Regions from separate parts of the Brevibacillus sp. IT-7CA2 genome, predicted to be linked through region 3. Evidence: riboswitches for the same ligand, from Rfam matches in the RefSeq annotation. Region 3 holds a riboswitch; each other region holds the start of a gene.
The links. Region 3 has a riboswitch for S-adenosylmethionine ahead of ACM6JA_RS20545 (sugar ABC transporter substrate-binding protein). Riboswitches for the same ligand answer to the same signal wherever they lie in the genome.

Region 1 (7,774 bases), on a different contig from region 3:
CGGTATGTTTTGAATTTTTGCGCGTCCCCACGGGGAACTCCTCCTAGCATGATCGATGTCAATTCACCTTTGTGGACTTTGATCATCAACTGGGTCTGATCAACCAGCAGCATCCCCATCACTGCATCTCCCGCACCCTGCGCCATCTGTTCTACCGTGTAGCTTTGCCTTGTCACCATATCCATAAAATCAGCTTTTGTCGGCTTCAAAATGTCCATCGCTTCTTTTATGTTCTGCCCGAGATAAATGCCGTTCACTCCGTATTCCTTTTGATTTTCGGGGTCAAATGTAGCAGTTGGTTCCGACTGGGCCGAACACGCCACCAAGACAACTACTGTCAACACCCAAAACGCAGTCATTCGCAAGCATTTCCACATCATTTTGCTGTGCCCACCTTTGCTACCGCTCTTTTGGCTATCTTAGCGTATCCGGCAAGCATCGGGCAACCATAGGAAGATGAGGTTATTCTCGTGTTCCACTGACTTTGCGGCGCGGTCGATTAGGCGGCAGATTACTGTCCACCGATTGTTTGAAGCTCTCTAGTATTTTGAGGAGTGATGCGAAAAAAGGCGAGCCAAACACCGCAACAATTCCCCACATCCAGGTTCCTAACTGCCACGATTTTTTTACATAAGCTGATTCTGAACCAGTTAAAATGAGAGCCGGGTCCAGACCAAGCATGCCAAAAATGACACCAGCAGCCAATACGGAAATTACCAAATTGAAAAAGCGCTTGTAATGCATCAATCGAGCAGCGTGATACTGATCCTCCCAGCAATTTTCTTTCGCCTCATAGTCCGTCGCCAAAAAGGGAATGACTGATTTAAAAGCTTCTGTAACTCCTGCTGCCGCGCTGGACACCGCTGTTATATAAATCAAAAAAGAAATAGATGAATCCAACGTAACCATCATGCTTCCCTCCTTTGTACATATGTATGGAGTTGGAGGGACAACTTGCAAATTTTTTTTGCAGTTTGTATATTTCCCCTTTGTTGTTTATGCGGTAAGATGTGAAGTGCATGTAAATATGAGGAAGGGCAGGGATTGCTATGCAGGACTTTTCTTTTGTATGGAATCAGTACGACTTGATTCGCGGAATGTTTTTGGCGAGATTGACGGAAATAACCGAGGAAGAAGCAGATGTGGTTCCAGTTGGCTTTAAAAACAACATTCGCTGGAATATTGGTCATATTCTTCTGACACAAGATTATTTGCTCTTCGGACCAGAAGGAATGAAATGTCCTCCGCATTACGCAGCCATGTTCGCTCCAGGAACCAAACCTGCTGATTGGCAAAAAGAAGGGCCTTCCCTCGAAGCCTTAGCTGCCGAGCTAAAGGAACAACATGTGCGAATCAAAGAAGAATTGCATGCCCGCTTGAATGATCCATTGCCAAAACCGTTTGAACTAGGAGACAAAGGCACTATGCATACTTATGGAGAAATGATGGTCTTCACTCTTTTCCATGAAGGAATGCACATCGGATGTATTTCGTCATTGCGAAAAGCGATTGCGGTTGCTAAATAAGGAAAATCGGACAAAAACGCGGGATCGTTTATCCGCGTTTTTCTTTTTGCCTGCCAAATCCTCAAAAAATGAAAACCGCTCCAATGAGGAGCGGTCCTTGTCGAGCCCGAATTGCTTATGGGGTTCTACCGGTTATTCTCTTTGGCTCTTCAACCTCCATCGTAGAGAAAAGTAGCTAAAGGAATCGGTGTATTTCCATACGACTTTCGTCGATTGCTTGATCATGGTTATCCACGGATCTTCGCCTCCTGCAAGGCATTTCGCCGTTTACTTACATGAATCATCGGGCTCGACAAAAATAGTATGACCTCCTCGCAGTTTTTCATACATCCTCTTTACAATAAATCTGCGGCCAGCTGTGCAAGCACACTCCGTTCGCCTTTTTCCAACTGGATATGTCCAGCCAGCTTTTGGTCTTTAAATACTTCTACCACGTAGGTTAAACCGTTGTTGCTCTCATCCAGATACGGATGATCGATCTGCTCTGGATCACCCATTAGCACAATTTTCGAGCCGTCCCCCACCCTCGTCAGGATCGTCTTCACTTCATGCTTTGTCAAGTTTTGAGCTTCATCAATGATAATAAATTGTTCTGGGATGGAGCGCCCACGAATATACGTCAAAGCTTCCACCTGCAAACTACCCATGCCTGCCAAAATTTTATCCAGATCACCTGGGCGCTTTGTATTAAATAAATATTCTAAATTATCATAAATCGGTTGCATCCACGGTCGAAGCTTTTCTTCCTTTTCGCCGGGTAAATAACCGATGTCTTTTCCAAGCGGAACGATAGGTCTTGCCACTAACAGTTTTTTGTACTTTTGCTGGTCCTCGATTTGCAGCAGGCCCGCTGCTAATGCCAGCAAGGTTTTTCCTGTACCGGCCTTCCCGGTCATGGTTACTAAAGGAATATCATCTCGCAGCAGCAATTCGGTTGCCATCCGTTGCTGCACGTTACGGGCTCGGATGCCCCAAATCGGATCATCATCTGACACAAGCATTTCTAACATTTTTCCGTCCGGGTCGACTTTTCCAATCGCTGAAATAGATGGGTTGCATTCGTCCTTCAGCACTAAAAATTGATGAGGGTAAAAGCGATAGCGTGGAAAACAGGAGGCCAGTTGCAGCTTTCTTGTCGCGTAGTAAGTCTTGATGATGTTGGACGCTACCATCATCTTCTGATACCCCGGGTAAATACTGGAGAACTCCCCCACAACTCGATCCGAAAGAAAATCCTCTGCGGAAATATTCAATGCATCAGCCTTGACTCTCATGAGAGCATCCTTACTTACCAAAATGACTGGTCTTGGCTGTGGTTTTCCGTTTTCCTCCTCCTGTAAGTTTAGTGCGACCGCCAAAATGCGGTTGTCATTGCTCATTTCCGTGAATTGTTTCTGAAGGCGGTGGAAAGAGGAATGATTCAGTTCCACCCGAAACAACCCGCCTGTTTCTAGGGTAATGCCAGTGTGCAATTGCCCCAGCTCACGAAAACTGTCAAAGAGCCGAGATACGTACCGAGCATTGCGGCCAATTTCATCCATGTACCGCTTTTTGGAATCGATTTCTTCTAATACGACAGCTGGTATGACAATTTCATTGTCAGCGAAAGAAAACATCGCCCTAGGATCTTGCAGGAGTACGTTGGTGTCCAGTACGTAGATTTTCTTCAAAATCTCGCCTCCTATTACCCTTCTTATATACCCTATGCAATTTTTGTAGGGATGCTCAAGTGCGGCGACGTGATGTACTACAGTCTATGTTCAGGTAGACAGAGATAGACGACCCATTGGCAGAATGAAAATGGGCAGCCCAGAACAAAATACTTGTAACCCTGCCCTCCTCACGAAGGAAGGCAATACTGGGAAAGGGAGAATGCCTGTGAAACGGATCATGATCTACTGCCTCGGTTTTAGCTTGTTGCTTACAGCATGCATGTCGGGCAATAAACCACCGGCCAATCAGGCTGCACAGCCGAAGCATGCCACTCATACTCAACGCGTTCAGCAAACAGCTCCTGAGCCTGCTTATAATCAATCTTCTCAAGCCACCGCTGATCGTCTGGTCCAACTGGCAACCCGTGTGAAAAGGGTACACAGCGCGACTGCTGTGGTCTTGGGCAAATATGCCGTAGTCGGTATTACTGTGGACCCGAATCTGGATCGCCCAGAAGTCGGCGTCATTAAGTATACGGTTGCGGAAGCGCTGAAAGAAGACCCTCAAGGAGCGAACGTTGTCGTAACCGCAGACCCTGCCGTCGTACAACGGTTACGGGAGATGAGAGATGATATTCGTCGCGGTCGTCCTGTTGCCGGAATTACGGAAGAGTTAGCGGATATCGTTGGTCGGATCATACCGCAACTACCGCGCAGTGTGCAGCCTCGCGAACAAACCCCTTCTCAAGTAAAAGAAAAACGCATGCACAAAGAGCCGCAAGGACAAAACAAGATCAACGCAAATCGTACAGGAACACCTTAAAAGAAAAGAGGTATCCCCCGGATTTAAGCCCGGGAGAATACCTCTTTTTCTTTATGGACGGGTGCTTCAGATGGCAAATGATCCAAAGCTTGCTTCAAATCTGCCACCAAGTCATCGAAATCCTCCAAACCAGCTGACAACCGGATCAAACCATCCGTGATTCCCCTTGCAGCTCTTTCCTCAGCAGGCATCGCTGCATGTGACATCGTAGCTGGGTACGAGAGAATCGTTTCCACTGCCCCGAGGCTGACAGCCACAATCGGCAATTTTACGCGATCAAACAACGCTTTTGCTCGCTCGTGGCTCCCAACATCAAAAGAAAGAACAGCCCCATGACCAGTCGCTTGTTGTGTTTGAATCAGGTGACCGGGGTGATCCGCCAGCCCCGTATAGTAAACTCGGCTTACTTGTGGATGCGAAGACAACCAGTCAGCCAAGCTCGCGGCTGTTTTCGTGCTGACATCCAGTCGGGCTTTCAATGTTTTGAGCCCACGCATCACGAGCCAGCAGTCCTGCACACCCAAAATCGCTCCCATGCCATTCTGGATAAAGTAGAGCTGTTCCCCTAACGCAGCCTCTCTGGTCACAGCCAGACCTGCAACGACGTCGCTATGCCCTCCGATAAACTTCGTTGCACTATGAATGACCACATCTGCGCCAAGCTCCAATGGCCGCTGGTAATACGGGGTAAGGAACGTATTATCGACAATGACGAGCAAGCCGTGCTCCTTCGCTATACGAGAAACCGCTGCAATATCTGTCACCTTTAAGGTGGGATTGGAGGGGGTCTCCAGGTAAACCCCTTTCGTTGCCGGTGTAATGGCCGCACGAACGGCTTCTGTATCTGTTGCATCCACGAACGTAACGGAGATGCCCATTCTCGACAATACCTTGGTCAAAAACCGAAACGTGCCACCGTATACATCTTCCGCCACTACAACATGGTCTCCAGCTGAAAACAACATGAACACGCTGGAAATGGCAGCCATGCCAGATGAGAACGCGAAACCGCGTGCGCCTCCCTCCAGAGACGCAATGGCGTCCTCCAAAGCCTGCCTGGTCGGATTGCCTGATCTTGCATAATCGAATGTACCTGGCTGATCGATATCAGCCTGATGAAATGTGGAAGCCTGATAAATCGGAACCGACGACGCACCTGTGAACGGGTCAATGCAAGTCGAACCGTGGAGGATCTTGGTTGCAAAATTCATCGTACACTCCCCCCTACGACCAAACTAGCATTCAATGCCTGAAACAAATCGGCTACGACATCATCTGGATGCTCGATGCCAACCGACAGTCGCAACAATCGATCACAAACACCGACATGCTCTCTGACTTCTTGCGGGATATCGGCGTGAGTCTGCGTCGCCGGATACGTACACAATGACTCGACACCACCCAGACTTTCTGCAAAGGACACCATTTGCAGATTTTGCAGGAACAATCCCACCTGCTCTGCATCGCATACGCGGAACGATACCATCCCACTATGCCCAGTCGCTTGATTCACCTGGATCTCATGTCCCGGATGCTCTGGCAGACCTGGATAAAATACCTCCGCTACTGCCGGATGCTCACGCAGCTTTTCCGCTACAATCAAGGCATTGGATTGATGGCGCTCCATCCGCAATGCCAATGTTTTCATCCCGCGAACGAGAAGCCAACAATCTTGCGGCCCAAGTACAGCACCGATCGAATTGTGCAAAAACCGGATTTTTTCCGACAACTCTTCCCCTTTTGTTACGATGAGTCCAGCCAGCACATCGTTATGTCCTGCCAAATACTTGGTTGCACTATGTAAGACGATATCTGCACCAAGCTCTAATGGGCGTTGACAATACGGGGTTAAGAATGTGTTGTCTACAATCGTCAGGAGCCCGTGCTGTTTCGCCAATTGTGTTACTGCTCGAATATCGGTAATCTGCATGAGCGGATTGGTTGGTGTCTCAACAAAGATGGCCTTTGTATCCGGGCGAATCGCATCTTTGAGTGCACGAATGTCACGTAAATCCACGTACGAAAACGTCAGACCGTAACGAGAGAGCACTTGCTCGAACAATCGATAGGTTCCCCCGTACAGATCGAGTGAAACGATCAGATGATCCCCTTGGGAAAACAAACCCATGACGGTATGAACAGCAGCCATTCCGGAGGCGCAAGCAAATCCTGTATCTCCTGATTCTGCTTCAGCGATGGTCTCCTCCAAAATGGTGCGAGTAGGATTAGCTGTGCGTGTATAATCATATCCAGTGCTCTGGCCCAAGGCAGGATGGCGATAAGCCGTTGCATAGTAAACAGGAAAGCTCACCGCCCCTGTTTTTTCGTCTCTGCCTACGCCCGCCTGAATCAATTTCGTTTCTAACTTCATGTCTATTTCTCTCCCTCCAATAGTGTACGAGGGCATCAAAAAAGCCCCCTTTCCTCTGAAAGAAGGCTTTGTTTACGTCACCGTAAGCAAATCCTTCTCATCTTTCAGAGTTTGATAACTCTGCAGGAATTAGCACCATTATCTCCCTGTTAAAATACAGGTGATTGGTTGCCGGGCATCATCGGGCCAGTCCCTCCGCCGCTCTGGATAAGAAGATTGCTATTCAATTTGATTGACCCTAATACTAAAGGATCGGCAGGATCCTTGTCAACAATTTATTTCCACCCGTTAATTTGCATCCTTCAAGGCTGTCATAACTTGATTGTCCAGCTTCGCTGCCGCGTTTTTGTCATACGTCTTTTCATATTGTGGTTCTACGGAAATACGGGAACCGTAAAACATAATATCACGAACAGCCTCAATCTTGATTTCTGCCATGGCCAGCTTGAGCGGAACACCTTCCAGTCGGTCTGTTTTGACGACAGCACGACCATTAATGGCGAAAGACGAGCCGGCACCGATCAAATGCAGAACAATTTGTGGTTCCTTCGCAATATTAGCCAAAATACGTGAGCGATTATCCACGGCAAAACGAATCGTATCGGCGCTGACAGCATACGTCCAGGACAAGGAGCTGAGCGATGGTGCCCCTGACTCATGGTCTACTGTGCCCAAGGTAACAAAACGCTCCTTTTGCAAGAGCTTGAATAAATCTTCGGAAAGAGATTGGGAAACAGTTTCAGCCATTTTAAAGCCTCCTAACAAACGTTTTGTACGTTCATTTTACCCTTCACATAGCTGATAGGCAAACGTTTCCTCTCCACCTTGATTCTGGTGGTCTTTTTCCCTAGACTGGTAGGTAACGATATCGAATGATGGAAGGGGATGGACAGCTTGTCGCCTACAGACCGCCTTATCCAGCAAATTGACCAAGTACTTGAAGAGCTTCAGGAAGTTCGGAAGGTAAATGAGCGGATGCATAAAATTGCGATGTTCCTGGAAGATATTCGACTAGCAGATGTGATCCAAAATTACACAGCCCCGCGCAAGCTGCTCTGGATCAATTTCCTCGCAGGTCTTGCCCGGGGTCTGGGATTGACGATTGGTACTGCTATCGTTTTGGCTTTCCTCGGCTCCCTCTTGACGCAATTTCTTTCGATCCCCATTCTGGGGGATTACATCAGACAATTGGTGGAGTACGTCGAGACTTACAAGCAGCGGCCTTAACGATAGAGACTAGTCTCTGTCGTCGTCACGATCGTCATCGTCGTCATGATCATCATCGTGGTCGTCATTCCATTCTTTACCGTGCTTTTTCCAATAGCCATACGCGTTGCCGTTGGGATGCTTATCTTTCTGCTTATCTTTCTGCTTCCCTTTTTCTTTTTTCTTTTTGTCATCA
Region 2 (7,774 bases), on a different contig from region 3:
GAGCCTTGATGGACATCGGTATTTATTGTCTTTATCCGTTACTCATCCTTTTTGGCAGACCAGACGACATTAAAGCAGAAGGAATTGTGCTTGATTCTGGAGTGGACGGAGAGGGCAGTATGCTTTTGAAGTATCGAGAGATGGACGCAATCATTAGTTTCTCGAAAATTACGACCTCCTATCAACCAGCAGAAATTCAAGGGGAGAACGCTACAATGGTGATTGATCGAATCAACCATCTCAAAGAAGTGGACATTCGTTACAGGGACGGACGAATCGAGCAAGTGACAAGGCCTCAAACCCCGAAGACCATGCATTATGAAATAAGAGAATTCCTACACTTGGCGAAGAGCGGGGTCAGACAATCTGCAACGAATTCGCATGAAGTCTCCAAAATGGCCATGCAGGTCATGGATGAAGCGAGAAGACAGATGGGGATTGTTTTTCCAGCGGATCGTAAAAAACAGTAGGCAAAGGGGAGGGCGTTTGGGATGAAAATGTATGATGTAACTGCCACCGTGTACGAAGGAATGACGGTGTATAAAAACAAGCCGGAAAAGCAGCCGAAAATACGTACCACTACGAATGGCTATGTAACAGAATCGAGAATCGACATGGACCTTCATTCTGGTACCCATGTAGATGCTCCCCTGCACATGGTGAATGCTGGCGATACATTTGAGAGTATTTCCTTGGAAAAGCTAGTGGGCAATTGCAAGGTTCTCGATCTCACAGCGGTAGAAGACAGGATCACTCGCTCCGACTTGGAACGCTTCGATCTTGTGCGAGGAGATTTTGTCCTGTTTAAAACGAAAAACTCTTTTGAAGAGGCGTTCTCTTTTGAATTCATCTTTCTGTCTGAAGAAGGAGCAGAATATTTAAGTGAGCTGGGTGTGCGGGGCATTGGTACTGATGCACTTGGAATCGAACGCGCCCAGGAAGGACACCCCACACATAAAAAGCTGTTTGCAGCGGGAGTCATTGTCGTGGAAGGCTTACGGCTAGGTGAGGTCCCGCCAGGCGAGTATTTTCTGGTAGCAGCACCACTCAAGCTGATCGGAACGGATGCAGCCCCGGCAAGGGTCCTATTGTTTGAAGGCTTACATAGCGTATAATGGTGACGGTCACCCGCCTGTGAAGATCAGGCGGGTGCGTTCGTATTGGGATGGGGATGCATGGTGGTATAATTTGTCTATCCAAAATGAATGACGAGGAGTGGGAAATACATGCTCAGACGACCAGAGCGCGATGAATACGCTGCTTATTTTGACTATTATATTGGGCTTGTACCTGAGGGGGAGCTGCAAACGATCCTCACACAACAAGGCGAGAAGCAAGTCGCGTTATTTTCGTCACTTGCGCCCGAGCAAATGGATTATCGGTATGCACCAGGCAAATGGACGGTAAAAGAGGTTTTGGGTCATCTCGTCGATACAGAACGCATCATGAGCTATCGCTTGCTGAGAATCGCGAGAGGAGATCAGACACCCCTCGTCGGCTTTGATGAAAATGCTTTTGTAGAACACGGGTGTTTTCACCTAAGAGACCTCTCTGATTTATTGGAAGAGTATAAGGCTGTGCGGGCTTCCACCATCGCGCAGGTGCGAGGAATCTCTCCAGAAGCGTGGTTGCGTACAGGACTTGTCAACGGAAACAAGCTATCTGCAAGGACGTTGGCCTATGTGATTGCTGGACATGAAGCTCACCACACTACGATTTTGAAAGATCGGTATTTGGGGTAGGTCAGAGCCTCTCCTCGTTTGTCGGCAACAGCTGGACGAATATTTTTCCGGCAAGAGACAGTCCTTTTCTGTTCCCCTGTGGATGAAAGGGACAGACTTTCAGAAAACAGTCTGGCACACATTGACCACCATTCCCTATGCGCACAAGATTACATACACGGAGCTAACCGCGTTAATTGGGAAGGAAAATGCAGTGAGGGCAGTTGGGAATGCCAACGGAAAAAATCGACTGAACATCATCGTGCCATGTCACAGAATTATAGGAGCAAACGGGAGTTTAACAGGCTATTCGGGTGGCTTGTGGCGAAAGGAATGGCTCCTGGCCCACGAACAATGTTCGCAAAACACGGTCCCGCCACTGTAAGAGGGAGTCAGCGTCCAATAAGCCACTGGTCTATCAATATAGACGGGGAAGGCGACGCTAGATGATGAACCCAAAGTCAGGAGACCTGCCTGTTTCGACAACACTGATAGACCTACGGGAGATAGGGAGGTGTTAGAGATGGCTTGCGAAAAACAGCGAGTAGACAAGTACGTCCCTCCTTTTCTGGCATTTTCTAACGATCGTCACGGTCGAGTAGAAAATGCTCTTTTTATTTTGGGTAGGATAAAAGAAGAGGAGGGTGTGCGATGATGCAACTTTTTATTTGCCAATGGTGCGGATATGTCGAGGAAAAAGAGCTGCCCGAGGAATGCCAGGAGTGCGTGTTTCATTGCACTTGCTGCAGTATGGAAGAGGTAGAAAGCCTGTTCACCTACACCTGAAAGCCTGACCAAATCAGCTTGCAATCAGAAAAGAAAGAATTTTGTTGACGCTTGCCTTGGAATTTCTTAGAATAAAGCTCAACAGCATAAATAGTTCTTATCCAGAGAGGTGGAGGGTCTGGCCCGATGAAGCCCGGCAACCGTTGCATATTGCGACAAGGTGCCAATTCCTGCGAGACGTTTCGTCTCGAAAGATAAGAAGCGGGTTACTCGATTAGTAGGTGAACCTTCTTCTTAGCGAAGAAGGTTTTTTTCAATTTCATATTTTCTTTATCCAGAGAGGTGGAGGGACTGGCCCGATGAAGCCCGGCAACCGTCACGCATGTTTTGTGACAAGGTGCCAATTCCTGCAGGACATATACGTCCTGGGAGATAAGGAGGGGAGCAGTAGCTGCTAACAAGCCTTCTTCTTATCGAAGATGGCTTTTCTTTTTATCTAAAATTCGGGGTATGGGGTGGTCAGGATGAGTGTAGAAGTGGTACGCGTGGGATTATTGGGATTGGGAACAGTGGGTGGAGGCGTAATCAAAACGATCCGTTCGCAGCAGGAGAAGCTGGCTTCTCGTCTGGGTAAACGAATTGAGATCGTCAAGGCATTGGTGCGTGACTCGGAAAAAGAGCGGGCGGTTCATATCGACCCGGCATTACTGACAACAGACTTTGAGGATGTATTGAGCAGCGATGTGGATATCGTGGTGGAGGTCATGGGCGGTGTAGAACCTACCTATGACTACGTCCGTGCTTTGATCGAAAAGGGCTGCCATGTAGTAACTGCCAACAAAGAACTCCTGGCGAAAAAAGGAACGGAGCTAGTCGATTTGGCAAATCAGCATCAAGTGCATCTTGCCTATGAAGCGAGTGTGGCAGGGGGCATCCCGATCTTGAGCGTGCTCCGGCAGTTCCTACGCACGAACGATATTCAAGGCGTTCGCGGTATTCTTAACGGAACAACGAACTTCATTTTGACGAAAATGGAGGCAGAGCAGCTCTCTTACCAGGAGGTGCTCAAGCAAGCGCAGGAGCTGGGCTATGCGGAAGCGGACCCTCGTTCGGATGTAGAAGGCTTTGATGCTATGTACAAATTGTATATCTTGGCACAGCTTGTTTACGGAGAATCGCTGCCTTTAGCAGATGTTGTTCGCAGAGGAATTGCAGATTTGTCAGCAGGTCACATTCGGATTGCTAGCGAGCTGGGGTACCGGATCAAGCTGATCGCGCAGGCCTATCAAGCTGAGAAAGGAATTCGCCTATCAGTTGAACCAACCATGCTTCCGCTGAGCCATCCGTTGGCACAAATCCACGACGCGTTTAATGCTGTCCAGCTATCCGGCAACATCGTGGGAGACTTGTTGTTTACAGGAAGAGGGGCAGGAGAGCTCCCTACAGCAAGTGCAGTCGTGGAGGATTTGGCCTATTTATTGACACAGCCATTCACACCACATCCTACCTGGAAAGAAAAAACGGCCGACAAAGCTGGAGGCACGGTAAACTCGGCAGAACACGTCCTATGTTACCTTGAGGGCTCATGTCATACTGCTACGCCAGATCGTGTCCTGCATTTCCTTCAGCAGGCAGGAGTCAACGTGCATAAACTAAAAGTCCAATTCGACTTGGGAGGCGTCTTGCGCGCAGGTTTGATCGTGACAGGAATCAGTGAAGAGCACGAGTCCCTATTGAAAAATGATTTCGGCTTAGAAGTGCGCTGCTTCCCCATTATCGAATCTGCGTAAGTAAGAGGAATCATATGAAGAAAAGCCGTATTTCTAGTTACCTGGAAACACGGCTTCTTTTGTCAGGGGGCAGTCTCCACCGCTTTTGCACGCGGCTGTATACGCCCGTCACTTTGTATGTCGACACTCTCAGAAATGGATTCAATGCGTTTTAGCAGGGCAGCGCCGTTGCTTTCATTCATGGGTACAGCTTGTCCCAATTCTGCGTGAAACGGAAGCATCGTCAGCTCACAATCACCGCTTTTCGTACAGTTTGCTTGCAGGACCATCGTTTCCCAAGTCTTGGGTTCGTTTGATCGTGTGAAAATGAAATTGCCGAGACTGTACGCAATCCATTTGTCGTTGTATCGTTCAAAACCTTGAAGTACGTGGGGATGACCGCCGACAATCAAATCTGCACCAGCATCGATGTAGGCACGAGACAACTCTTTTTGATGATCGACAGGATAATCAGCGCGTTCCTTGCCCCAGTGTGCAATCACCACGACGAGATCCGCTTGGTTGTTCGCATCTTGGATCGCTTTTACTGCTAGCGTAGGATCATAGGAAGCGGCCATACCTGGCTGGGAATCCCCCGCATACCAGCTCGTTTCGGGAATGACCCTGCTGAAGCCGAGAATCGCGATCTTGATGCCGTTCTTTTCTATGAATACAGGTGAATAGGCACGGCTGGCATCCTTACCTGCGCCGACGTATTCAATCCGGTTTTCGTCTAAAGCGTCAAAGGTATCCAGCAATCCCGGAACTCCTTGATCCATGGAGTGATTATTGGCGAGATTCACCACATCAATCCCAGCGTTTTTCATGGCAGGAACAGCAAGTGGCGACGACTTGTAGACATACGCCTTGTTCTGTGCAGCAACTCCTGTCTCGGTGATCGGCGTCTCCAAATTGGCAATCGTGATATCATCTTGCAAAAAGAGTGAGCTTACATGCTTGTATGGGTAGTCATAGCTGTTTGCGAGTAAGGTTTTCTCTACATTCCCTGACATCATGACGTCACCGACAAAGGTGAGCTGCACAGAAGTCTTTTGGTTCACGGTATTGTCAGGAGCAGGCTGCGTGTTCGGGTTGGCATGTTCTCCATCCATAGCAGTTTGGAATAGGTAGTAGGTTCCGACGACGAAGATGGCCAACACGCTAAATAGGAGCGTGTTCTTTCCAACACGTGCCCATTTTCTGCGTGAGTGCTTGCGCCGAACTTTTACCCGGCTTGATCTGGTCTCGTTCATTTTTCCCCCTTGTCATTCTATCCTTACATAAATGAATTTTGATATCCTATAAGTAATACGAAAAGAGGCGAAAAAAGGTGCGATTAACTTTTGATCATTTGGTTCATTTTGTACAGCGAACTCCTCAGGAAGCATCGGAACAATTTTGCCAAGCGGGTTTTCATGCAGTAGCTGGAGGGCGTCATGCGTCTTGGGGGACATGGAATAGCCTTAGTTATTTCGGGCTTTCTTATGTTGAATTTTTGGCGGTTGAACACGAGGAGCTTGCTCGACAATCAGATAATCCGCTCGTACGTCAATGTATCGAGGATGAAGCAAAGGGAGAAGGATTTGGTCAGATTGCGCTTCGTACCAACGAGATGGATGCGTGGGCAGAGCGCCTGCGAAGCCAAGGTTTGAAGGTTACTGGACCTGTTGCGGGAAGTCGTACGCGTGATGATGGCACGACGCTTCGGTGGCGGATGTTATTCCTCGAAGATGCAGATAGTGCTCTTCTACCGCCATTTCTCATTGAATGGTCGCAAACAGATGAAGAAAGAATAGAAGATTTGACTAATCGTGGCATCATTGGCGTACATCCGAACGGTGCAGCCCATCTCCAGTCAGTAGGCTATGCAGTAAAGGATCTGGAAGAAGCAACAGCACGTTGGCAAAGCTGGTTCGGATGGAAGAAGAGCGAAAGATTCCATGATAAAGAACTGGGGGCCATCTGCCAAGCATTTGAACTTCCGGGTGGAAATGTAGTGCTTTGCCAACCGACTGAAGAGGGATTGGCGCAGACTGCATGGGAAAATCGCGGGCAAAGACCGTTTTTTGCGAGGCTGGCAGGAGCGAGCCAAAATAGCGAGTATAAGATTGGTGGAGGATCTTACTTTCTAGCAGCGCTGGAATAGTCGTTTAGAACCTATTTACGTAAGTGTCCCTATCTGACACACACATACAAGGGGTGGTACCAACGTAGTTGACACCACCCGTAATGTAGATAGTTTAATCATCTACCAAGCCTATTTATTTTTGTTTTCAGCATATCCGTTCGTCTCTCGTAAAAGTACATTTGGAACAAGACGAATATATAATAGTTCCCCAATAAGTTCTACAATTGTTTGCGTTACGATTACAGCAGACACTAGCCCGTTTAGAGGTTCAGGTAGCGCCAGTGCAAAAGGAAGAACGACAAGAGAGTTACGGGTTCCTGCACTAAAGATAAGAGCCCGCCCAGCTCCGGTATCTAAACGGAATATACGAGAAACGATACGTGCAATAATCGGTGTAATGGCCATATATGCTACATAGACGGGAATCACTTGGCTAATAAAATGAAAAGAGGTATATAGTTTAGCGATTTGGGATGCAACAACAATAAAGAGGGTTAGTGCCATAAAAGGCACAGGAAGCCATGCTGTAGCATCAAGAAAACGTTCTCCGTATGGTTGGCGTCTTGACCACCATTGAGTAAGTAGAGCAAGTACCAGTGGAACAACAATAAGACCTAAAAATGCTTCGAGAAACGGCCCGACACTCACAATTTCTGCCGATGTCTTGCCCATAAAAAGCCATAGATAAATAGGCAATAAAAGCATTTGGGTGACAAAGAGTATAGGGGTTGAAACCAAAACAAGCTTTTCGTTCCCTCGCCCAAGATGTGTAAAGACGATAACATAGTCAATGCAGGGGGTAAGCAAAACAAGAAGTACACCTAATAGAATTGCTGGATCGGTTGGAAGAAACCGAGTTAACCCCCAAATAAGGATAGGTACAGCTATGTAATTCGTAACAAGTAGCGCATAGATGAACTTTCGGTTCGTCAGTGCCTCTTTTAAACGAAAAAACGGTATTTGAGCAAACATTCCATACATTAAGATGGCAAGTATGAACGAAATCATGCTATCTAAGCTCTTACTGGATTCTGGCCACAACAAGCCTGTTCCAGCGGCAATAATTAGTACGAAAGCATAGAGCCATACTTGATTCTTTTCAAATTGTTCTCTTGAAATCACTTCTTGCACTTCCCCTTCCTAACACGAACCCGTATTTTCTATCTTCTCCAAGCATTCCGAGCATGTAAGACATTTACAGCTTAGCCCTCTGTCTAGTATCTGTATCATCGAGTTAAGCTGTTTTTTCTTCTCCTCAAGTTGGGAGCGTTTTTGCTTTGCCATCTGCTCCCACCGCTCGGAAAGTGGATCACGGGTATCAAAACCTTCTAGCCAAATAGCGATATCCTGGATGCTAAAACCGGTTTGTTGTGCAATTTTAATAAAATGGATGCGTTTACCTCTGCTATTGACGCGAGTTGCCCAATGCT
Region 3 (7,774 bases):
TGTCACTCACAATCGTGTCTCGAATTGCACTTCCTTCCACTGAGCTCCGGGCCGCGGAAAGAAGCGCATCAAGGGAATCAGACGGATTAGTGGCAAACGGTTCGGCCATGGGTCAAAGGCTCCTTTCTTGCAGCTGTAGCCGGATCTTGCATGCGCTCTCTCAAGGTTCGCAACAAACTTTCATCACCATCTAACAACCGCAGAGCGATCCATCTTGTCGGAAAACGGCTACCCAAGGTTTTCTCGATTAGCGGCTCCAACTGTGCCAGCTTGGATTCAATCTGTTCACTGTAGGTTATCTGTACAGGACTGGGCACGATTGTTCCGTTCGCTACTTTTTCCACCAGATCGAGCAAATTCTCGATCCCGATATGGTTTCTGGCGGAAATGGCGACACAGGGAACACCTAATCTTTGCGAGATTTTTTCCAGATCAATACGAATGCCAAGCTTTTTCGCCTCATCGATCAAATTGACGCATACGACGACGTGGGGGGTCATTTCCAACACCTGCAAGGCCAAATTGAGATTCCGTTCCAATGAAGTTGCATCCAGTACCACAATGGTGACGTCAGGTTGCTCGAAGATAATGTAATCTCTCGCCACTTCTTCATCCGTCGAGTTGGAATACAAGGAATACGTACCTGGCAAATCGATGATCCGAAAAGTCGTATTTCCCCGTGAGAATTCTCCCTCAGCCATTACGACTGTCTTTCCTGCCCAGTTTCCCGTATGTTGGCGAAGTCCCGTCAATGTGTTGAATAATGTACTCTTACCGGTATTCGGATTTCCTGCCAAGGCAATCGTGTAGGAAGTCACTTTTCTTCACTCCCCACGTACTCCCCGAATATGAGGGAGCTTTCTTCTTTGCGCAGGGCGATGATCGTGTTATTTACCCGAAAGGCAATGGGATCGCCTAGCGGACTTTTTTGCATGACTTCCACGATGTTGCCGGGGACGAATCCGAGATCCAACAATCGCCTACGCAGTATACCCTGAACGTCAATACGATCCAGACAGATGTGGCTACCAATCAAGGCATCAGACAAAGGAATGCTGATAGATGGCATGATGTTCACTCTCCTTTTTCGTTAAGGACAAACTGTTGGCTTAGGGCAAAAATAAAGGTAAAAAAAAGTGCACGTATTCGATATCTTCATGATTTTAGTTTAAGATAAGACTCTTTCCCTGGCAACAAAGTTTTTGCTTAAGGAAACTTTTTGGTCATAGAAATAACTGCACCGCCAATCGTTCATGGTATCTAACAATGGAGGTACAGTTCAGTCTTGATGGTCTATCGCGGCTAGATCCGTTCCACCGGGCTTGTCAGGCAAGTAGGCCCACCTGTTCCCTTATAAGAAATCTCCTCGCCCTCATACTCGTACACAGTCGCACCTGCGTCGAGAAGGCGTTGCTTCGTAATCGGGTTGCCGGCCACGACCATGCACACACGCGGCGCGAGAGCGAGAACATTGCTGCCGAGATTATCGTACTCATGATCCGGTACCTCGATTAACTGAATGCCTCTGTCAATGAGCAGTTGGCGGAAAAACACGGGCATCAGCTTGGAGTAAACAACTGCTAAATCATGATCGACCATGCTGATAATCGACATCAGATGCAGACATTCCGCAGGACCGCGATCATACGGTAGCTGCACGACGATGATTTCATCCGTGAAATCCTTGACCATTTCCGTAATTTGAGCGATAGCCGCTTCGTTCGTGCGGAAGCCAAGGCCGATCGCGAGCGTTTTTTCATCCAGCCAGACGAGATCGCCGCCATCTGACAAGGCATCGCCTGTGAGTTGCCCCAGAATTGGGATGTTGTTTTCTTCTAAAAAGGCTTTGTATACTTCGGCTTCTCCCTGACGGAGCTCCTTGCCAGATTTGAGGATGATTGCCCCTTTAGAAGTAAATTTCACAGGGTCATGGGCGTAAATGGAGTCCAGTCCGGTTTTATCAGATTGTGGCAAGTGCAGGACGTTTTCTACATGCTCGCGCAAAATCGATTCGAATTTGGCGTATTCATGCAGAGCGCGGTCCCAGTCAGGGCGGTCTGTATAGTTGAAGGTTTTCCACGATTGATCGAGATGTTCTTGACTGATAAATGCTTGATGGGGATGCTTGATGATGACGGTTTTCATCTTTTTGACCATGGATTGGCTGCCTTGGAACATAGTTGCCTCCCTTTTTCCACATTACAGAATATTATTCATATTTCGAAATGTTCACCATTAGTTTACACATTCTGATTTCTGACTGTCAATCTGTGATTCCTTACTGGAGTTTTTTTGCGATTCACAAAATTAGAGCAAATGGTTTAACATAGTTTCATATGAGAAGATAGATAGAAAAGGGGGGATGACCGTGATTCAATCGTTTGACCGAGCGATGGCGATTGCAACGGCACTTTCGTCGGATGAACATAGAAAATGGTGGACGATCAATGATTTAGCGAAGGAATGCCAGCTTCCGGTCAGCACCATTTATCGACTGTTGTACACGTTGATGAAGCATGGACTGGTAGAGCAGGATGCTGCGACCAAGCAATATACGTTGGGGATTAAATGGATGGAGTTCGGTTTGCGCGTGCTTGATCGGATCGATTATCGGAAGGTGATAAAGCCGATGATCGAGGAGCTTGCCAGAGAAGTGAACGAGAGTGTTTATTTCAGTCAGCCTAGCGGACTCGAATCCATTGTTGTCGATCGCGTAGACAGTCAGCACAATATCCGCATCTACGATCAGTTGGGCTTGCGGATTCCGATGCATATCGGTGCAGCCAATAAAGTCGTGCTGGCACATATGTCTGTGGAAGAAGCACGACAAACCGTAGTGCAGCTGGTGGTTGAAGAGCAGGTGCCTGCTTTTATGGACAAGCTCCAGGAGATCAGAGCAGCTGGTCATGCGGTCAGCTTTGCGGAGCGGACGGAAAATACGGCGTCCGTCGCAGCACCGGTGATTGATTACACCCAAAAGGTAATCGGGGCGTTAAGCATTGGAATTGTTACGTATGATTTGAAGGAGGAACGACTCCAGTATTTGATTGAACGGGTAAAGGATGTCGCTCACAAAACCTCGCAACGGCTAGGCGGCCTGTCAAAGGCTTGACTGGCCTTTTTTTATTTCGATGAAACCAACTGTGAAGATAGTACGTAGAAAAAAATGTAATTTCTATAAAGGGAGTGCAACAAGAAGTTTACGAGAGGGGCTAACCTATTGGAATCAATCCTCGTAGGGCTAGTTACGATTTTGTTTTCCTACATAAATGGGTTTTTAAACATATTGGGATTTCAACCACCTGATCGAAAAGATACTGATAAAGAAGGCAAGATTAGCTTTTCGAAAATGTTCATGGTGGTAACAGCTCTTGTGGTTATCGATCTCATATGGGCGTGGATTTTTTAATCATCAAACGATATTAAAGAAAAAACTCGATCTTCCCAATTGTCCGGGAAAGAGACACACCAGGGGGAGACTCCTGGTGTTTTGTTTTGCATAATGCCTTCCCAGAAATTGCATAGTAAAGCGTGAGGGGAGGGGCAAACGTGGAAGGATTCGGAGAAAGCATGCTCGTCATCGGGCGCGTATGTACGATTATTCCTTTATTACTGCTAGTCACCTTGTTCATGGGCAAGCGTTCGATTGGGGAGCTGCCTGTCTTTGACTTTATCATCATTATTACTTTGGGATCAGTGGCAGGGGCTGACATTGCAGAGCCAGATGTCCGTCATATTCCGATTGCAGTAGCGATTTTGACGTTGGGTATCTTGCAACGGGTCGTATCGCAGTTGTCCATTGTCTTTCGCTGGTTTGGCAGAATGGTTACATTTGAACCGACCGTCATTTTTTACAACGGGAATTTTCACGTCAAAAACATGAAAAAAATCCGCTACTCGCTCGATAATGTCCTCCATATGCTTCGCGAAAAAGATATTTTTGACCTGGCAGAGATTGATTTGGCTATTATCGAGGCGAACGGTCGGTTGACTGTGCTCAAAAAAGTAGAGCAGCAGGTCGTAACGAAACAAGATTTAAACATCCACACTTCTTCTGCGGGAATGTCGTTGCCTGTCATTGTGGAAGGCAAGATATATCCGGATGTGCTGTCATATCGGAACCGCGATGAGCAATGGCTTGTGCACGAATTGAAGAAAAAGGGGATCCCGTCCGAACAAGTCTTTCTCGCAACGATCAATCGCCAAAATGAATTGCAGTTCTCCTTAAAAAACGAAAAAGATCCACAAGTCCCCCCGTTGCATCATTAGCTATCGAATGGAAAAAGGCACAGTCCCTCTGCAAAACCTGCATGAAGTCACTGTGCCTTATACGGGAGCATAATGGTGAACTTGGTTCCTACTCGTGGTTTGCTTGATACATTGACCGTTCCGCCAATTGCATGGATGACATGATAGGAATACGTCAATCCAAGACCGGTCCCAGTTGTTTTCGTAGAAAAGTAAATCGTTCCGAGGCGGCTGATCTGTCCTGCATCCATACCGATACCGTTATCCTTGATGACCAACACGGCTTTGTTTCGCTCGATGAGCAAGTCCAGGGAGACTTTTCCGTCCGAAATATCCGAGCATGCCTCGATGGCATTTTTGATGAAATTCACCAACACTTGCTTGAACTCGTCTGGATTGGCTTTGATCGTCACAGGTCTCTCAAAGTCTTGCAGCGTAAGCTCCACGTTATGCATATTGGCAAAAGGGAGCATCACTTCGCGGATAGCATGAAGATGCTCGCTCATATTAATAATCTCATGCCGTTCCTTTAGCGGCTTGGAAATCGCAAGGTACTCGGTCAAAATGGCTTCTGTCCGTTGGACTTCATCGAGACTGATACGAATGTATTGATCGACTTTTACCAAATTTTCCGGACATTCCTGTATTAATTTCAAGAAGCCTTTGACTGCTGTCAGCGGATTGCGAACCTCGTGTGCGAGCGATGCAGCAACATGGCTCATCGTCTGGATTTTTTCGTTTTGCGCGTGGCGAATAAACAGCTCTTTATCCGAAACGCATTTGCTGAAAAGCGACATTAATAACCAGAGGCCGAAAAAGTTTTGAATAGGAATCACCATGGTGTAGTAAACGAGGTGTTGAGTTACATACGTGGGAAAAAAGTAATAAGTAGTCCCTAAAGCAACCGTAGAAAAAATCGCACTCGTCATAAAAAGATACAGTGTTTTCCGATAACTGGCTTTGTAGTGTCGATACAAAAAGAGTGACAAGACAAAATTGACTGTAAGGATCAGCATCGCAACCCATGTTCCTTCGCCACCTAGGTAGTACCGATAAACCAAGGCTTCAATCAGAAGGAGCAAGGCAATCTCGATTCCGCCATAAACCAGTCCGAAAAGAATGATGACATGTCGGATATCAAAAAACATGCCATTCGTGACACTCGGGGCGAAGGTCATCGCGAGAAACATGCAAGCTGAGCTAATGATGACAATAAAGGAACGGCTGTAGTTCCGCATTTTGTCACGGTAATAAATGTTGAAAAACACAAACGGGATAATGGCGAAAAACCATTGAAGAATGACTTCTTTTAATAGACTCATGTAGCATCCCCATCGCAAATATTTGCTAGGCTTGTATCAATCTACGATAATTCGACAAGACACAACAAAATCCCTCTTGATGTTACAGAAGAAACTGGAATATTTATCAAGAAAATTCTTTCGGTAAACCCAGTTGACAGATAGGTAATTGCCAGATTATATTCTGTATATACTTATACAAACGTTTTGAAAATAGAAACTACTCTTATCAAGAGAAGGCTGAGGGAATGGCCCTATGAAGCCCGGCAACCTAGCACGAGAGATTACGTTCTTTCGAGCCAAGGTGCTAACTCCAACAGGTAGAATACCTGACAGATAAGAGGCGAGAATCTTGTCGATTTTTGTCCTCTTTCTCTGTGAAAGAGGATTTTTTGCTTTTCTCAAAAGTTTTGTAAAAGAAAAAGGGGGAGCATCTCAATGAAAAAGAAACTCGGTCTGATCACATCACTTGTTTTGGCAGCATCTGTTCTTGTGACGGCATGCGGCAGCGGGGCAACAACCGGAACCGGCAGCACAAACGGCGGTGCTTCGGGAGAGAAGGCAAAGAGAATCGCATTGATCATGCGTCAAAACGTAGGGACATTCTCCGCACAATACATTAATGGTGTGAAGACAGAGGTGGAGAAAAACGGCGGCGAGTTGACCGTATTCAACGCAGATACTGATCTGGCAAAAATGGCGTCCAACCTCGATGCGGCTGTGAATCAAAAGTTTGATGGCATTCTGATCGACCATGGTACGGCGGAAGCGTTGCAGCAGGGTACGCAAAAGGCCGTGGATAAAAAAATCCCGGTCGTCCTGTTTGATACAGACATCAACATTCCGGGTGTGCCAGTTGTGGCGCAGGATGACAACAAGTTGGCAGAGCTGAGCCTGGAGAAGCTGGCGGCAGATACAAACGGCAAAGGCAGCATCGTAAAAATTTGGGTAGCTGGCTTTGCGCCTATGGAAAAACGCCAAGTGACGTATGAAGCTTTCCAGAAGAAATACCCGGACATAAAAGAGATTGCGGCATTCGGTTCTGCTACCAACAATACGGCACTCGATACACAAACGCAGATGGAAGCGATCTTGAAAAAGTATCCGAATAAAGGCGACATCACAGCAGTATGGGCGGCATGGGATGAATTTGCCAAAGGGGCGACACGTGCCATCCAGCAAGCAGGCCGTACGGAAATCAAAGTATACTCCATCGATTTGAGCGATGAGGATCTGCAAATGATCCAGACGGAAAACTCTCCGTGGGCAGCGACGGCAGCAGTAGACCCATCCAATATCGGACGCATTCATGCGCAAACCGTGTTCCAAAAAATCAAAGGCGAGCAAGTGCCAGACAACGTGAAGCTGAATCCAGTGCTGGTGAAACAGGAAGACCTGCCGAAGGATAAGAAAGTAACGATGGGCGACCTGTCCCAATACGTACAAGAGTGGGGCAAGTAAGAACCAAATTGGCTTTTCCCGTTGATCTGTATCCGTCAACGGGATTTTTCCTTATAGAGGTTGGAACACGCAGGTAAACAGGAGGTGTGAAAAATGTCCACATTGCAGATGAAAGGGATGGCGAAGCAGTTTTCTGGGGTTCCTGCCCTGCGATCCGTCGATTTTGAGGTGCGCGCAGGAGAGGTTCACGCACTCCTCGGTGCCAATGGCGCAGGAAAGAGTACCCTGATGAAAATCCTCACGGGAGCGTATCAGGCAGATGGCGGTACGATCACCATCGATGGACAGGCCGTGACGATCAATTCGCCGCAGGACGCCAAAGCACAGGGCATTCAATGTGTATATCAGGAAGTGGACACCGCCTTGATCCCGTATTTGAGCGTCGGTGAAAACGTATTGGCGGACCAGCTCGTCCAGGCGAAAACCAAGGGACTGATCAACTGGCAGAGCTTGTACAACGAAACGGAGCAGATTTTAAAAAACTTCGGCTTTTCCATTCCGGTGAGGATGATCGTCGAAGAATGTACGCTGTCGGAAAAGCAATTGATTTTGATTGCACGGGCTACCGTTCAAAAGGCGAAGTACGTCATTTTTGATGAACCGACAGCGCCGTTGAGCACGAAGGAGAGCGAACGGCTGTTTCAAATCATTGCGCAGTTGAAAAAAACAGGAGTTGGGATCATTTATATCTCCCATCGCCTGCCGGAAATCTTTGAAATCTGTGATCGAATCACCATCATGCGCGATGGACAGCATGTCGTGAC

Region 1: linked by a shared signal. The riboswitch ahead of ACM6JA_RS09830 (aminotransferase class I/II-fold pyridoxal phosphate-dependent enzyme) and the one ahead of ACM6JA_RS20545 (sugar ABC transporter substrate-binding protein) in region 3 are both predicted to bind S-adenosylmethionine.
Region 2: linked by a shared signal. The riboswitch ahead of ACM6JA_RS09245 (homoserine dehydrogenase) and the one ahead of ACM6JA_RS20545 (sugar ABC transporter substrate-binding protein) in region 3 are both predicted to bind S-adenosylmethionine.

Annotation. Positions count from the first base shown of each region.
Region 1 is NZ_CATKQT010000011.1:681,534-689,307, forward strand. It holds gene ACM6JA_RS09800 (hypothetical protein) at 1-380, opposite strand, end outside; gene ACM6JA_RS09805 (hypothetical protein) at 463-909, opposite strand; gene ACM6JA_RS09810 (DinB family protein) at 1,050-1,526, shown strand; gene ACM6JA_RS09815 (PhoH family protein) at 1,862-3,196, opposite strand; gene ACM6JA_RS09820 (YhcN/YlaJ family sporulation lipoprotein) at 3,399-4,001, shown strand; gene ACM6JA_RS09825 (trans-sulfuration enzyme family protein) at 4,025-5,212, opposite strand; gene ACM6JA_RS09830 (aminotransferase class I/II-fold pyridoxal phosphate-dependent enzyme) at 5,209-6,372, opposite strand; SAM riboswitch class I at 6,467-6,586, opposite strand; gene ACM6JA_RS09835 (pyridoxamine 5'-phosphate oxidase family protein) at 6,661-7,119, opposite strand; gene ACM6JA_RS09840 (DUF5665 domain-containing protein) at 7,258-7,599, shown strand; gene ACM6JA_RS09845 (hypothetical protein) at 7,609-7,774, opposite strand, start outside.
Region 2 is NZ_CATKQT010000011.1:562,122-569,895, reverse strand. It holds gene ACM6JA_RS09270 (Gfo/Idh/MocA family protein) at 1-470, shown strand, start outside; gene ACM6JA_RS09265 (cyclase family protein) at 492-1,115, shown strand; gene ACM6JA_RS09260 (DinB family protein) at 1,227-1,742, shown strand; partial or broken gene ACM6JA_RS09255 (hypothetical protein) at 1,726-1,818, shown strand; cobalamin riboswitch at 2,008-2,214, shown strand; gene ACM6JA_RS09250 (hypothetical protein) at 2,373-2,507, shown strand; SAM riboswitch class I at 2,602-2,708, shown strand; SAM riboswitch class I at 2,775-2,886, shown strand; gene ACM6JA_RS09245 (homoserine dehydrogenase) at 2,972-4,237, shown strand; gene ACM6JA_RS09240 (CapA family protein) at 4,300-5,469, opposite strand; gene ACM6JA_RS09235 (VOC family protein) at 5,547-6,362, shown strand; gene ACM6JA_RS09230 (arsenic resistance protein) at 6,474-7,466, opposite strand; gene ACM6JA_RS09225 (MerR family DNA-binding protein) at 7,485-7,727, opposite strand.
Region 3 is NZ_CATKQT010000044.1:180,925-188,698, forward strand. It holds gene ACM6JA_RS20510 (nucleoside recognition domain-containing protein) at 1-109, opposite strand, end outside; gene ACM6JA_RS20515 (FeoB small GTPase domain-containing protein) at 87-818, opposite strand; gene ACM6JA_RS20520 (FeoA family protein) at 815-1,069, opposite strand; gene ACM6JA_RS20525 (dimethylarginine dimethylaminohydrolase family protein) at 1,303-2,178, opposite strand; gene ACM6JA_RS20530 (IclR family transcriptional regulator) at 2,369-3,112, shown strand; gene ACM6JA_RS20535 (DUF421 domain-containing protein) at 3,550-4,269, shown strand; gene ACM6JA_RS20540 (ATP-binding protein) at 4,317-5,570, opposite strand; SAM riboswitch class I at 5,773-5,892, shown strand; gene ACM6JA_RS20545 (sugar ABC transporter substrate-binding protein) at 5,988-7,010, shown strand; gene ACM6JA_RS20550 (sugar ABC transporter ATP-binding protein) at 7,104-7,774, shown strand, end outside.